Regions from separate parts of the Streptomyces kunmingensis genome, predicted to be linked through region 2. Evidence: riboswitches for the same ligand, from Rfam matches in the RefSeq annotation. Region 2 holds a riboswitch; the other holds the start of a gene.
The links. Region 2 has a riboswitch for glycine ahead of gcvT (glycine cleavage system aminomethyltransferase GcvT). Riboswitches for the same ligand answer to the same signal wherever they lie in the genome.
Positions count from the first base shown of each region.

Region 1: another riboswitch for glycine. It lies ahead of gcvP (aminomethyl-transferring glycine dehydrogenase); the one in region 2 lies ahead of gcvT (glycine cleavage system aminomethyltransferase GcvT).

Region 1 is NZ_BAAATS010000074.1:7,005-14,380, reverse strand. Features, by position in the region: gene ABD366_RS43230 (DUF5999 family protein) at 123-323, shown strand; gene gcvP (aminomethyl-transferring glycine dehydrogenase) at 392-3,277, opposite strand; glycine riboswitch at 3,462-3,556, opposite strand; gene ABD366_RS43220 (PRC-barrel domain-containing protein) at 3,671-4,048, shown strand; gene ABD366_RS43215 (DNA polymerase IV) at 4,167-5,549, opposite strand; gene ABD366_RS43210 (MerR family transcriptional regulator) at 5,609-6,235, opposite strand; gene ABD366_RS43205 (bifunctional nuclease family protein) at 6,428-6,901, opposite strand; gene ftsR (transcriptional regulator FtsR) at 6,988-7,376, opposite strand, start outside.
Region 2 is NZ_BAAATS010000019.1:326,878-334,253, reverse strand. Features, by position in the region: gene ABD366_RS25850 (L-serine ammonia-lyase) at 1-1,260, opposite strand, end outside; gene ABD366_RS25845 (serine hydroxymethyltransferase) at 1,409-2,674, opposite strand; gene gcvH (glycine cleavage system protein GcvH) at 2,681-3,058, opposite strand; gene gcvT (glycine cleavage system aminomethyltransferase GcvT) at 3,125-4,240, opposite strand; glycine riboswitch at 4,294-4,412, opposite strand; glycine riboswitch at 4,413-4,512, opposite strand; gene ABD366_RS25830 (AAA family ATPase) at 4,647-5,309, shown strand; gene ABD366_RS25825 (enhanced serine sensitivity protein SseB) at 5,335-6,117, shown strand; gene ABD366_RS25820 (enhanced serine sensitivity protein SseB C-terminal domain-containing protein) at 6,237-7,028, shown strand.

The DNA of each region.
Region 1 (7,376 bases), on a different contig from region 2:
GCCCACAGGGCAACACTGGGTTCCGGACCGACTGAATACGGGGGGCGGCGATGAACACGACTTCGAGCCGCAGCACGGACGACAACATCATCGACATCACTACGCAGCGAAAGAACCCATCCATGTGCCAGCACCAGCCATCGTGCCCGACAGCAGAGTCCGCGGACAGGGAGGCCGCGCTTCCCGTGGCTCACCACCCGGAGCAGGGCTGGAGCCTCCTGTGCAACGGGGTCCTGCTCTTCGAGGACACCGGCGAGCTGCTGCCCAACGGCACGATCATCGCCCCGCACCGCCCGCTCGGAGCGGTGGTGACAGCCGCCTAGGGCGCGAGGAAGCGAGGAACTGCGCGACCAGCCACGGACAACGGCCGGCCGCGCAGCCCTCTCGGCCATCACGCCTCGTAGGCATCCAGGGGCGGGCACGAGCACACGAGGTTCCGGTCACCGAACGCCTGGTCGATACGGCGCACCGGCGGCCAGTACTTGTCGGAAGCGGCGACCCCCGCGGGGAACACGGCTTCCTCGCGGCTGTACGCGTGCTCCCACTCCCCGCCGAGCATCCCGGCCGTGTGCGGAGCGTTCCGCAGCGGGTTGTCCTGCGCCGGCCACTCGCCGGAGGCGACCCGCTCGACCTCCCCGCGAATGGCGATCATCGCCTCGCAGAACCGGTCGAGTTCGCCGATGTCCTCGCTCTCGGTCGGCTCGATCATCAGCGTCCCGGCGACCGGGAACGACATGGTCGGCGCGTGGAACCCGTAGTCGATGAGGCGCTTGGCGATGTCGTCGACGGTGACCCCGGTCGCCTTGCTCAGCGGCCGCAGATCGATGATGCACTCGTGCGCGACGAGCCCGCCGGGCCCGGTGTAGAGCACGGGGAAGTGCGGCTCGAGCCGCTTGGCGATGTAGTTCGCGGAGAGCACGGCGACCTGCGTCGCCCGCTTCAGCCCTTCGCCGCCCATGAGACGCACGTACGACCACGAGATCGGCAGGATGCCGGCGGAGCCCCACGGCGCGGCCGAGATCGGCCCGACCCCGGTCTCCGGTCCCGCGGCCGGCTGCATCGGGTGGTTCGGCAGGTACGGCGCCAGGTGCGCGCGCACACCGACCGGGCCCACACCGGGACCGCCGCCGCCGTGCGGGATGCAGAACGTCTTGTGCAGGTTCAGGTGCGAGACGTCGCCGCCGAAGTGGCCCGGCTTGGCAAGGCCCACCAGAGCGTTGAGGTTCGCCCCGTCGACGTACACCTGACCGCCGGCGTCGTGCACCGCGGCGCAGATGTCGGCGACGTGCTCCTCGAAGACGCCGTGCGTCGACGGGTACGTGATCATGAGGACGGAGAGCTGGTCGGCGTAGGTCTCGATCTTGGCCCGCAGGTCCTCGACGTCGATCTCACCGTCGTCGGCGGTCTTCACGACGACGACCTTCATACCGGCCATCACGGCGCTCGCCGCGTTCGTGCCGTGCGCCGACGACGGGATGAGGCAGACGGTCCGCTGCTCGTCCCCGTTGGCGCGGTGGTAGCCGCGCACCGCGAGCAACCCGGCCAGCTCGCCCTGCGAACCGGCGTTGGGCTGCAACGACACCTTGTCGTAGCCCGTGACCTCCGCGAGCCGCTCCTCGAGCTCCGTGATGAGCGTCAGGTAGCCCTGCGCCTGCTCGGCCGGCACGAAGGGGTGCAGCTGCCCGAACTCGGGCCAGGTGACCGGCTCCATCTCCGTCGTCGCGTTGAGCTTCATCGTGCAGGAGCCCAGCGGGATCATGCCGCGGTCGAGCGCGTAGTCGCGGTCGGCGAGCTTGCGCAGGTAGCGCAGCATCGCGGTCTCGGAGCGGTGCTGGTGGAAGACGGGGTGCGTCAGGATCTCGTCGGTGCGCAGCGCGTCCCCGGGCAGCACGTCCGCCGTCCCGGCGTCCAGCGCCTCGATGTCGCCCTCGACCCCGAACGCGCCCCAGACGACGTGCAGTTGGCTCCGCGTCGTGGTCTCGTCGCAGGCGACGGAGACGTGATCGGCGTCGACCAGCCGCACGTTGACCCCGCCCTCGCGGGCGGTGCGGACGACCTGAGCGGCCGTGCCCGGCACCCGGACGGTCACGGTGTCGAAGTACACCTCGTGCACGACCTCGACGCCGCCCGCCGTCAGACCGGCCGCCAGCAAGGTGGCGTAGCGGTGGGCGCGCTGCGCGATGGAACGCAGGCCGTCCGGCCCGTGGTAGACGGCGTACATTCCGGCCATCACGGCGAGCAGGACCTGCGCCGTGCAGATGTTGCTCGTCGCCTTCTCACGACGGATGTGCTGCTCACGCGTCTGCAGGGCGAGGCGGTACGCCTTGTTCCCGTCGGCGTCGACGGAGACACCGACGAGCCGCCCGGGCAGGGACCGCGCGAACTTCTCCCGTACGGCCATGTAACCGGCGTGCGGGCCGCCGAAGCCCATCGGTACACCGAAGCGCTGCGTCGTGCCGACGGCGATGTCCGCGCCCAGCTCGCCGGGCGAGGTCAGCAGCGTCAGAGCGAGCAGATCGGCGGCGACGGTGACGATGGCGCCCAGCTCGTGCGCCTGCTCGATGACGGGCTTGATGTCCCGCACGGCGCCGGAGGCCCCCGGGTACTGCACGAGTACGCCGACGACGCCGCGCTCGGCGACCTCGGCGGGAATCCCGTCGCTCAGGTCGGCGACGACGATCTCCACACCGGTCGGCTCGGCGCGCGTCCGGATGACGGCGACGGTCTGCGGCAGCGCGTCGGCGTCCACCACGTACGCGCCGTTCTTGACCTTGCCGATACGCCGCGACAGCGCCATGGCCTCGGCGGCGGCCGTGCCCTCGTCGAGGAGGGAGGCGCCGGACGTCGGCAGTCCGGTCAGTTCGGCGACCATGGTCTGGAAGTTGAGCAGCGCCTCCAGGCGGCCCTGCGAGATCTCCGGCTGGTACGGCGTGTAGGCCGTGTACCAGGACGGGTTCTCCATGACGTTGCGCAGGATGACGGGCGGCGTGAACGTCCCGTAGTAGCCGAGCCCGATCATCGAGCCGAGCACCTGGTTCCGGTCCGCGAGGGAGCGCAGCTCGGCGAGCACCTCGGCCTCGGTCCTGGCGGCCGGCAGCTGAAGCGCCTCGGCGCTCTTGATCACGTCCGGCACCGCGGCCGCCGTCAGCTCGTCGAGCGAGCCGTAGCCGACCTGCGCGAGCATCTTGGCCTGCGCGGCGTCATCCGGACCGATGTGGCGCTGCTCGAAGGGGATGCCCTGCTCCAGCGCGGAGAGCGGAGTACGGTTGGCGGTCATTGCGGAGGCCTCCTGGTCATTGCGACCTGCGAGGGGCACCACGGCGTGGGTGCCCGGACGGCCTCCCCCTCTGTCATCTCAACCTGAGAGCTTCACCGGTCCGCCCCGCGCGAGCACGGAACACACCGGCTTTCACCGTCGGTGAGAGCGGGAAACGAGCACCCGCCCTGCTTTCCAGAGTGACCTCGTCCGTGCGGTACATGGGCCTGAGAGATTCCGGGGAGGATTTGCTCCTTCGGCGTCCCCGACAACTTCCGGAGACTCTCCCGCACGGGGTCAGCAGCCATTTGCCAGCCTACCAGCGGCGACTTGAGCGGAACCCTCGAGTGGCCGCCATCCCCAATGTGCTCTTTCGTAGTGCTTACAGACGAGTTGCGACCATTGGGAGGGCCCGTGCAGACCGACGTCGATCCGCGCAACTTGATCGGCCGCAAGGCGTTCGACCGCAACGGCAGCAAGATCGGCACGATCGACGAGGTCTACCTCGACGACGCCACGGGCGTGCCGGAGTGGGCGGCGATCCGCACCGGCCTCTTCAGCCGCGACGCCTTCATCCCCCTGGAACCCAGCGAACTGGTCGACGGCACCCTCCGCGTCCCCTTCGAACGCGCCCTGATCAAGGACTCCCCGGACTTCGGCGTAGGCCGCCACCTCTCCCCCGAACAGGAACTACAGCTCTACCACCACTACGGCCTGGACCTCACACCCCCACACGCCTCGGACGACCTCATGTTCGGCCACATAGCAGGCTCAGAACCCGACCACCCCTAACCCGATCAAGCCCAACCAGCACCAAATCAAGCCCCTCCGGCGATTGAGGAGCGGGGTCCGGGGCAGAGCCCCGCGTCACCGCGCGCCACCACCCCACCCGCACTGCAACCCCGGCCCCCTACTCCCCCGGCTCGACCAACGGCAACGGCTCCCCCGGCACCAACAAGGGGTCATCAACAAGAAACGTCCGAACCCGCCCGGGCCCCACCGCATAGGGCGTCTCGAACCGCACAGTCACCCGCCCAAGCCCACTCCCCTGCACCCACCCGGCCCCGAACTCCGCGTGCCGCACATCGTGCCCCGCCATCCACCGCCGCTCGCCCACCACCGGCTCGGCCACCACCTCGGCCACCTCGGCCCGCTCCCGCTCCTCCCCCTCCTCACCGGCGCCCTCCGCCCCCCGGCTCTCCTCGGCGGCAGCCGCCTGCGCAGCCGCCTGCGCGAACAGATCCTCCTGCGTGTAGTCGGCGAGCCCGCTCACCCCGACCCCGAGCAGCCGCACCCCGCCCGTCGTGTCCACGGACTCCAGCAGCCGCGCGGCGGCCTCCCGCACCACCCCCGGATCGTCCGTCGGCCCCCGCAGCGTCTCGGACCGCGTCAGGGTGGAGAAGTCGTACCGCCGCACCTTCAGAACCACGGTCCGCCCCGACCGCTCGGCCGCCCGCAGCCGCTCCACACACCGGTCGGCGAGCCGCTGCACCTCCGCCCGGACCCGCACCCGCTCGTGGATGTCCACGTCGTACGTGTCCTCGACCGACACCGACTTGGAATCGCGCTCGGCGACCACGGGCCGGGCGTCATGGGCCAGGGCCATGGCGTACAGCTGCGCCCCGTGCGACTTTCCGAGGAGGCGCACCAGCTCGTCCTCGCCCGCCTCGGCGATCTCCGCGACGGTGAGGATCCCGGCCCGCCGCAGATGGTCCCCGGTAGCGGGCCCCACGCCCGGCAGGATCCGCACGGACTTCGGCCCGAGCAGCGCCCGCTCGGTCCCCGGCCGTATCAGCACCAGGCCGTCCGGCTTCGCCTCCTCCGACGCGATCTTCGCCAGCATCTTGGAGGCGGCGAGCCCTACGGACCCGGTCAGCCCGGTCACGCGCCGGATGTCCGCCCGCAGCCGGGCACCGACGGCCTCCGCGGAAGACTCGTCCCAGGCCACCTCACCGGCCTCCAGATCGACGAACGCCTCGTCGAGGCTCAAGGGCTCCACCAGCGGCGAGAGCTCCCGCAGCAGCCCCATCACCTGCTCGCTGATCTCCCGGTAGAGCCGGAACCGCGGCACCAGGTACGCGGCGTTGGGAGCGAGCCGCCGGGCCTGCCCCATCGGCATAGCCGAATGCACCCCGAACTTCCGCGCCTCGTACGACGCCGTCGCCACGACGCCACGCGGCCCGAGCCCGCCCACGACGACAGCTTTCCCGCGCAGGCTCGGCTTGGCCGCCTGCTCCGCCGAGGCGTAGAAGGCGTCCATGTCGAGATGCAGAATCGTCGGCCCGGTCCTCACCTCACCGATGCTGCCCTACGCCACTGACAACGCGGCCGCACGGCCCGCGGGGCCCGTCCTCACACGGCCCGGTTGCGCCGCCTCGCCAGCTCGTCGGAGGGGTTGTGCCCGACCAGCGTCTCGCCGGTGTCCACCCGCTCCCCGTGCAGCTGCGACAGGGCTCTCTCCACGTCCTGCCAGACCACGCCCACCGCGATCCCGAAGATCCCCTGCCCGCCCTGGAGCAGCTCGTGGACCTCGGCCGGTGACGTGCACTCGTACACCGTTGCGCCGTCGCTCATGAGCGTCATGCGCTCCAGGTCCGCGAAGCCCCGCTCCCGCAGATGCTGCACGGCCGTACGGATGTTCTGCAGCGAGACACCCGTGTCCAGGAAGCGCTTGACGACCTTGAGGACGACGACGTCCCGGAAGCTGTACAGACGCTGCGTCCCCGAGCCGTACGCGGCCCGCACGCTGGGCTCGACGAGGCCGGTCCTGGCCCAGTAGTCGAGCTGTCGATAAGTGATGCCGGCCGCCGCGCACGCGGTCGGTCCCCGGTACCCGACGTCCCCCTGCTCGGAAGCCGCTTCGCCGCTCTCCCCCGCCACCGCAGACACTGCCTGCGGGCGCTGCGGAGTGTGATCGGCCGCGCTGCCGTGAAACGAGTACGGACCGCCCGTCGCCGTACCGTCGCCGCTGCTTCTCACGCCGACCTCCTCTTTGACCTGCCTTCACGACGGTAGGCAGTCACAAGGGGTGCGTCAACGAACGCCACACTCGCCACGCCGAGTGATAATCACCCTAGGAGTGGTTTCCCGTATCCCACCGCGGGGAAAGGCTAGCCGAATGTGCCGAGGCGGCCGCCGCTGGGCGACCGCCTCATGGTCATTTTCTGCCGGTCACTGGCTGTTGGTCCCGAAGTCCTCGGGCGAGATCTGGTCGAGGAACTCGCGGAACTTCTCCACCTCGTCCTCCTGCTCGTCCGGGATCGCGATCCCGGCATCGTCCAGGACCCCGTCACTGCCGAAGATCGGCGTGCCGGTGCGCAGCGCCAGCGCTATGGCGTCGGACGGGCGGGCGCTGACCTCGACGCCGCTCGCGAACACCAGCTCCGCATAGAAGACACCTTCCCGCAGGTCGGTGATGCGTACTTCCGTCAGCTCCTGTCCGACCGCTTCCAGCACGTCCTTGAACAGGTCGTGCGTCAGCGGACGCGCGGGAGCCATGCCCTGCTGGGCGAAGGCGATCGCGGTCGCCTCCCCCGGTCCGATCCAGATGGGGAGGTAACGGTCGCCTCCCACTTCACGCAGGAGCACGATCGGCTGGTTGGAGGGCATTTCCACCCGGACACCTACGACGTCGAGCTCGTTCACACAGCAACCCTAGGACGTGCCCGGCCGGTTTGGGTAGTCGGGCATCCGCCGAGGGCCGGGCCCACGGCACTCGCCCGCCGCTGCGATCAGGGCAGACGTACCCCGAGTGCAGTCTGCACCAGTGCCGCGTGCAGCCGCACGGTGAGGCCCGCCAGCTCCTTGACCCGTGCCTGCGCGAGGGCCCTGGTCTGCGGATTGCGATGCACCTTGAGCGGGGCCACGACCGAGTCCACCAGCCCGGCCTCACGGTCCGCGGCCGCCCGCATCACCCGCAGATGCCGCGGCTCGATGCCGAACCGGCCGAGCTCACCGATCAGCTCCGCCACCGATACGGCCGAGGCGTCGTAACCGCCCTCCGGCAACGGGGCGATGAGCCCGTACGACTCCCACTCGTCGAGCTGCCCCTCGTCGATCCCCACGGCGGCGAGCAGCTCGTCCCGGCCGACGCGAGCGGCCGTGGGAGCCCCGTCGTCGT
Region 2 (7,376 bases):
GCCGCGCATCGCCATCTTGGCGGCGGTGACGGCCTTCACGGCCGCCATGCCGTTGCGCTCGATGCAGGGGATCTGGACGAGCCCGCCGACCGGGTCGCAGGTCAGGCCGAGGTTGTGCTCCATGCCGATCTCGGCCGCGTTCTCGACCTGCTCCGGGCTGCCGCCGAGCACCTCGGCGAGCGCGCCCGCCGCCATCGAGCAGGCCGAGCCGACCTCGCCCTGGCAGCCGACCTCGGCGCCGGAGATCGACGCGTTCTCCTTGAACAGCATGCCGATCGCGCCGGCCGAGAGCAGGAAGCGGACCACGCCCTCCTCATCGGCGCCGGGCACGAAGTTCACGTAGTAGTGCAGGACCGCCGGGATGATGCCGGCCGCGCCGTTCGTCGGCGCGGTGACGACCCGGCCGCCCGCCGCGTTCTCCTCGTTCACCGCCATCGCGTACAGCGTGATCCACTCCATGGCGTGCGCCAGCGGCTCGCCCTCGGCGCGCAGCTTGCGGGCCGAACCGGCGGCCCGGCGGCGGACCTTGAGGCCGCCCGGCAGGATGCCCTCGCGGGACATGCCGCGCGACACGCACGCCTGCATCACGCGCCACAGTTCGAGGAGCCCGGAGCGGATCTCGTCCTCGGTGCGCCAGGCCTTCTCGTTCTCCAGCATCAGCGCCGGGATGGACAGGCCCGTCTCCCGGGTGAGGCGCAGCAGCTCGTCGCCGGTGCGGAAGGGGTACTTCAGCACGGTGTCGTCCGGCACGACCGGGTTCTCGCCTGCCGCTCCCTCCGCCGCCAGGACGGACTCGTCGACGACGAAGCCGCCGCCGACCGAGTAGTACGTCTTGGTCAGCAGCTCGGCGCCCTCGGCGTCGTACGCCCACAGGCGCATGCCGTTGGCGTGGTACGGCAGGGTCTCGCGGCGGTGCAGGACCAGGTCGTCGTCGTAGGAGAAGGCGATGTCGTGCACGGCGAGCAGATTGATCCGGCCCGACGACCTGATCTCCTCCACCCGCTCGTCGGCGTGCTCGACGTCGACGGTGCGCGGGGACTCGCCCTCCAGGCCGAGCAGGACCGCTTTCGGGGTGCCGTGTCCGTGGCCGGTCGCGCCCAGGGAGCCGTACAGCTCGGCGCGTATCGAGGCGGTGTGGGCCAGCAGGCCCTCGTTCTTCAGGCGGCGCGCGAACATGCGCGCCGCGCGCATCGGGCCGACTGTGTGCGAGCTGGACGGGCCGATGCCGATCGAGAACAGGTCGAAGACCGAGATGGCCACGGTGGAACTCCAAAGATGGTTGGTAGACGCCGTTGTCTGCCGGGGGCACGGGGCGGGGCACCGTGCCCACTGAAACCTGGTGGGTCCAGTGTGCGCGATGCCCCGTAAGGACGTATGTACGAAAGGGTACGTAACTCCAGCGGAACCGTTACAGGCCGGGGTACAGCGGGTGCTTCTCGGCCAATGCGGTCACCCGTGCCTTGAGGGCGTCCACGTCGTAGGACGGCTTGAGGGCCTCGGCGATCACGTCGGCGACCTCGGTGAAGTCCTCGGCGGTGAAGCCGCGGGTGGCGAGCGCGGGCGTGCCGATGCGCAGGCCGGAAGTGACCATCGGCGGGCGCGGGTCGTTCGGGACGGCGTTGCGGTTGACCGTGATGCCGACCTCGTGGAGGCGGTCCTCGGCCTGCTGGCCGTCCAGTTCGGAGTCGCGCAGGTCGACCAGGACGAGGTGCACGTCCGTGCCGCCGGAGAGCACGTTCACGCCGTGGGCGCGGGCGTCCTCCGAGGTCAGGCGCTCGGCGAGGATACGGGCACCCTCGATCGTGCGCTGCTGGCGCTCCTTGAAGTCCTCACTGGCGGCGACCTTGAAGGAGACCGCCTTCGCCGCGATCACGTGCTCCAGGGGACCGCCCTGGAAGCCCGGGAAGACGGATGAGTTCAGCTTCTTCGCGAAGTCCTTCTTGGCGAGGATGATGCCGCCGCGCGGACCGCCGAGCGTCTTGTGCGTGGTGGACGTGACGACGTCCGCGTACGGCACGGGGTTGGGGTGCAGGCCCGCGGCCACCAGGCCCGCGAAGTGCGCCATGTCGACCCACAGGTACGCCTCGACCTCGTCGGCGATGCGACGGAACTCGGCGAAGTCCAGCCGGCGCGGGTACGCCGACCAGCCGGCGATGATCACCTTCGGGCGGTGCTCCTTGGCGAGCCGCTCCAGCTCGGCCATGTCGACCAGGCCGTTGTCGTCGACGTGGTACGCGACCACGTCGAACTGCTTGCCGGAGAAGTTCAGGCGCATGCCGTGCGTGAGGTGGCCGCCGTGCGCCAGGTCCAGGCCGAGGATCGTGTCGCCGGGCTTGGCGAGCGCGAAGAGGGCGGCCTGGTTCGCGGAGGCGCCCGAGTGCGGCTGCACGTTGGCGTACTCGGCGCCGAACAGCTCCTTGACCCGGTCGATCGCGATCTGCTCGGTGACGTCGACGTGCTCGCAGCCGCCGTAGTAGCGGCGGCCGGGGTAGCCCTCGGCGTACTTGTTGGTGAGGACCGAGCCCTGGGCCTCCATGACGGCGACCGGCGCGAAGTTCTCCGACGCGATCATTTCCAGGGTCGACTGCTGGCGGTGCAGCTCGGCGTCGACGGCCTTGGCCACGTCCGGGTCGAGCTCGTGCAGGGACTGGTTCATTGCGGACTTGTCGGTCATATCGGGTCAGCTCCCGGAGAACTCGGTGTACTCGTCGGCGGTGAGCAGGTCCTTCGGCTCCTCGGAGATCCGGACCTTGAACAGCCAGCCGCCCTCGAAGGGCGCCGAGTTCACCAGGGACGGGTCGTCGACGACGTCCGTGTTGGCCTCGGTGACCTCGCCCGACACGGGGGAGTACAGGTCGGAGACCGACTTGGTGGACTCCAGCTCGCCGCAGGTCTCGCCCGCGGTGATGGCGTCGCCGACCTCGGGGAGCTGGACGAAGACGATGTCACCGAGCGCGTTGGCCGCGTGCTCCGTGATGCCGACCGTGGCGACGCCGTCCTCCACGGCCGACAGCCACTCGTGCTCCTTGCTGTAACGCAGCTGCTGGGGGTTGCTCATGAGTCGAATTCTCCTGTACGCGAGGCGGTGCTGATGACAGTGGGGGAGGGCGCCGGGATACGAGCGTTACTTCTGGCGCTTGTAGAACGGCAGCGCCACGACCTCGTACGGCTCATGCGTACCGCGGATGTCCACACCCACGCCCGCCGCGCCCGGCCCGGCGTGCGCGGCGTCCACGTACGCCATGGCGATCGGCTTGCCCAGGGTCGGGGAGGGGGCGCCGGAGGTGACCTCGCCGATCACCTGTCCCTCGTGGACGACCGGCATGCCCGCGCGCGGGACGCGGCGGCCCTCGGCGACCAGGCCGACGAGCTTGCGGGGCGGGGCGCTCTCGGCGCGCTCGGCGGCGGCCGTCAGCGCCTCGCGGCCCACGAAGTCGCCGTCCTTCTCGAACTTCACGACCCGGCCGAGCCCCGCGTCGAACGGCGTCAGCTCCGTGGTCAGCTCGTGCCCGTACAGCGGCATACCCGCCTCCAGGCGCAGCGTGTCGCGGCAGGACAGGCCGCACGGCGTGAGGCCGTACTCCGCGCCCGCCTCGGTCAGCGCCTGCCACAGCTTCTCCGCGTCGGCGGGCGCGACGAACAGCTCGAAGCCGTCCTCGCCGGTGTAGCCGGTGCGCGCGATGAGCGCCTCGACGCCCGCGACGGTGCCCGGCAGACCCGCGTAGTACTTCAGCCCGTCCAGGTCGGCGTCCGTGACGGACTTCACGATGGCGGGGGAGTGCGGGCCCTGCACGGCGATCAGCGCGTACGCGTCCCGGTCGTCGCGGACCTCGGCGTCGAACCCGGCGGCCCGCTCGGTCAGGGCGTCGAGGACGGTCTGCGCGTTGCCCGCGTTGGCGACCACCATGTACACGGTCTCGGCCAGGCGGTAGACGATCAGGTCGTCGAGGATGCCGCCGTCCGCGCGGCAGATCATGGTGTAGCGGGCGCGGCCGACGCCGACCGTGCCGATGTTGCCCACGAGCGCGAAGTTCAGGAGCGCCACCGCGTCCGGTCCGGACACCGTGATCTCACCCATGTGGGACAGGTCGAAGAGCCCGGCCTTCGTACGCACCGCGTTGTGCTCGTCGCGCTCGCTGGCGTAGCGCAGCGGCATGTCCCAGCCGGCGAAATCGGTCATCGTGGCGCCCAGCGAGCGGTGCAGGGCGTCGAGGGCTGTCGTACGAGGGGTACGGGTCATGGCTGGTGCTCCCGGGCGTGACGGCGATGGCGAGGGGTCCCCCGTGGCGGAGGCCCTCCCCATCTGTCATCGGAACCTGAGAGGTTCGCCCCGACCACACGTACTCATGGTCATGGCTTGCACCTTGGGTGGGGCCGCCGTACTGGACGGTCGGCCCGCTTTTCAGATGTGCCTCGCCCGCGCGGTACGGGGCCTGAGAGATTCAAGGGAGGAACTTGCTCCTTCGGCGTCCGGGCCCACATACGTGTCCGGAACTCTCCCGCGCGGATTCAAGCGGCCGGTATGCGGTTGTGTGCCTGTGGCGCGCACATCATTGCACGCCCGTGGAACGGGGAAACCCCACGGCGGGCATTACCTTCTCTTTACACTTGGCGGGCAAGGGTAAGTGGGCGGGACGGGGAGGACGATCACGGTGCGCAAGGCGATCGCGGGGGCGTACGCGACAGCGGCGTCAGCCGCGTCCACGGTGGTGCCCGGGGTGCGCATTCCCGGGCAGCGTTCGGTGCGGGACCTGCGCGGGCGCGGTGGCCGCACACCGCGCTTCATCGGCTTCGCGGCGGGCGACCTCGTCGTCCTCTCGGGGCTGCCGGGCAGCGGCAAGTCCACCCTGATGCGACGGGCCGTCACGGTCGTGCGCATCGACTCCCAGGACACCCGCGAGCGCTGGGCCGCCCGGCTGCCGCGCGGCGTGCCGTACGCGCTCTACCGGCCGCTGGTGCGCATCGCGCACTACGTGGGCCTGCACCAGGCGATGCGCTCCGGCGCCAGCGTCGTCGTGCACGACTGCGGCACCCAGGCGTGGGTGCGCCGCTGGGTGACGCGAGCGGCCCGGCGGCGCGGCGCCTCCGTCCACCTGCTGCTCCTCGACGTCCCCCCGGACACGGCGCTCGAAGGGCAGCTGGAGCGGGGCCGGGGGGTGTCGCGGTACGCGTTCGCCCGGCACCGGCGGGCGGTGGGCGCGCTGGTGACGTCGACGGAGCGGGGCGAGCTGCCGGCAGGCATCGAATCGGCGGTGCTCCTCGACCGGGCGGCGACCGACGCGCTCGGCGGGATCACGTTCAGGGGCTGAACCCCAGGCGTTATCGTCGGCGGCTATGGAACACCCGGCATTTCACGAGGACGCGCACCCCCACCCCCACCCGGCACAGGCCTGGCCGGCGAACGAGCTGGAGGAGGTCCTCGCCGCGGCGGTCGGCGTCGAGGGCGCGGGCGGCCGCATCGTCGAGGTCCTCGGCCGCAGCCCGATCTGGATTCCGCTGCCCCAGGGCGGCAGCACCGAGAGCCGCGACCTCGATCTGCCGACGCTGGAGATCGAGGGCCAGGCCTTCGTCCCCGTCTTCAGCTCCGAGCAGCAGTTCATGCAGGTCACCGGTGGCCGGATGCACTGCACGGTGGCCCCGGCCGTCGAGTTCGCGCGCGGGCTGCCCGCGCAGGTCGGGCTCGCCCTGAACCCGGACGGCGCGATCGGCATCCCGCTGCCCCCGCCCGCCGTCGCCGAACTGGCCCGCAGCGGCCGCACCCCGCTGGACGGACCGGCGACCGGTGGCCGCGTCGTGCTCTCCGAGCCGGACTGGCAGCAGGACCCGGTGGACTTCCTGGCGGCGGTGCGCGAGGAGTTCGAGGCGACCGGCACCGTACTGTCCGCCCACCGCTGTCTCGCCGTCGTCGAGGACGGGGCTCCGTCGCTGTTCATCGGCGTACAGCTGACCCAGTGGGAGGGCGCCGCGCGCGACCTTCCGCTGGACGCGCTCGGCCGTGCGCTCGGCCGGTCACCCGCCGCCTGGCCGGTGAACCTGGTCTTCCTCGACGTCACCCAGGACCCGGTCGCCGACTTCCTGCGCACCCGCGTACGTCCGTTCTATGTACGGGAACGGTGACACCGTCCGTCAAGTCGGTGTCAGGAACGCCGCTTAAGCTGGTTTCATGACGTGACCGGGCGGCACTGTGCCCTCCGGTCACGGGCGGAACACGGACGTTCACGAAGGGGCGGTTACGGGTGAGTGCGTCGGGCACGGCCGCGGCCGGACAGGTCGAGCACATGCTGCGCCAGGTGACTCCCGGGCGCTACGACGCGTACGAGGCGCTCCTCGCGGCCCTCGCCGCCGGACAGGTCTGGATGCTGCTCTGGCACGGCCAGGCAGGCTCGCCCGACGCCCAGTTCGGGAACATGGACGTGGACGGTTTCTCCTACGCCCCCTGCGTCACCTCCGCCCAGGAGCTCTCCGCGTCCGGCTGGTCCCGCGCCTACGAAGTCGTCAGCGGCGTCGACGCGGCCCGCACGCTCTACCCCGACCACTACGGCCTCTGGCTCAACCCGCACGCCCCCGGCGGCGGCGTCGGGGTGCCCTGGCTCGACCTGCGCCGGATCGCGGGCGGCCTCGACCGGCAGCCCGCCGGTCCGCTGCGGCTGACCGAGCCGGCCATCGAGATCCCCCAGTTCTGGGCGCTGCTGGCGCAGAACGCGCACCGCACCACCGCGATCCGGTCCCTGCGCCGCGCGTGGGTGCAGCCCGCGGTCGGGGCGCCGTACCTGGCGATCGGCCTCGACGTCTACGACACGGCGCCCGCGTCGGTGGACGCGGTCCGGGCGATGATGCAGCAGTCCGTCGCGGCGGTCCCGGACGGGCTGCCGGTGTCCACGGTGGCCATGTCCGACGAGTACGACCCGGTGGCGATGTGGCTGCGGGCGAACGCGCGGCCGTTCTACGACCGGGAGTCCCACGCGGCTCCGGCAGCTCCGGCCGGCGGGGGTTACGGCTACCCGCCGCCGTACGGCGCGTCGTACTGAACCGATGTCCTCCATCGCCACCCCCAGCCCGTCCGGCGATTGAGGACGAGCCTTTCGGGCGATAAGCCGGAACCGCAACTTGCATAGGACTACGAACCGTTGTGGCCCCAATGTCCGGACCAGCAACACTTCCGCCCCAACTGCCCAACGTTCGCACCCCGTTCACAGCTGTCCGGATAACGGAACACCCCTGACCGCATCACGTTTAGGCATCCTTTCCCCGTCGGGTCTGGCAACAGATCGCACACAGGTTGAAGACTCCCGCAGCAGGGGGCTTCGCCTCTGTGTACGACGGACTGAATGACGCCGCTACCGCGGCAAGTGCGGGCCGGTCACCGCCGGTTGAGA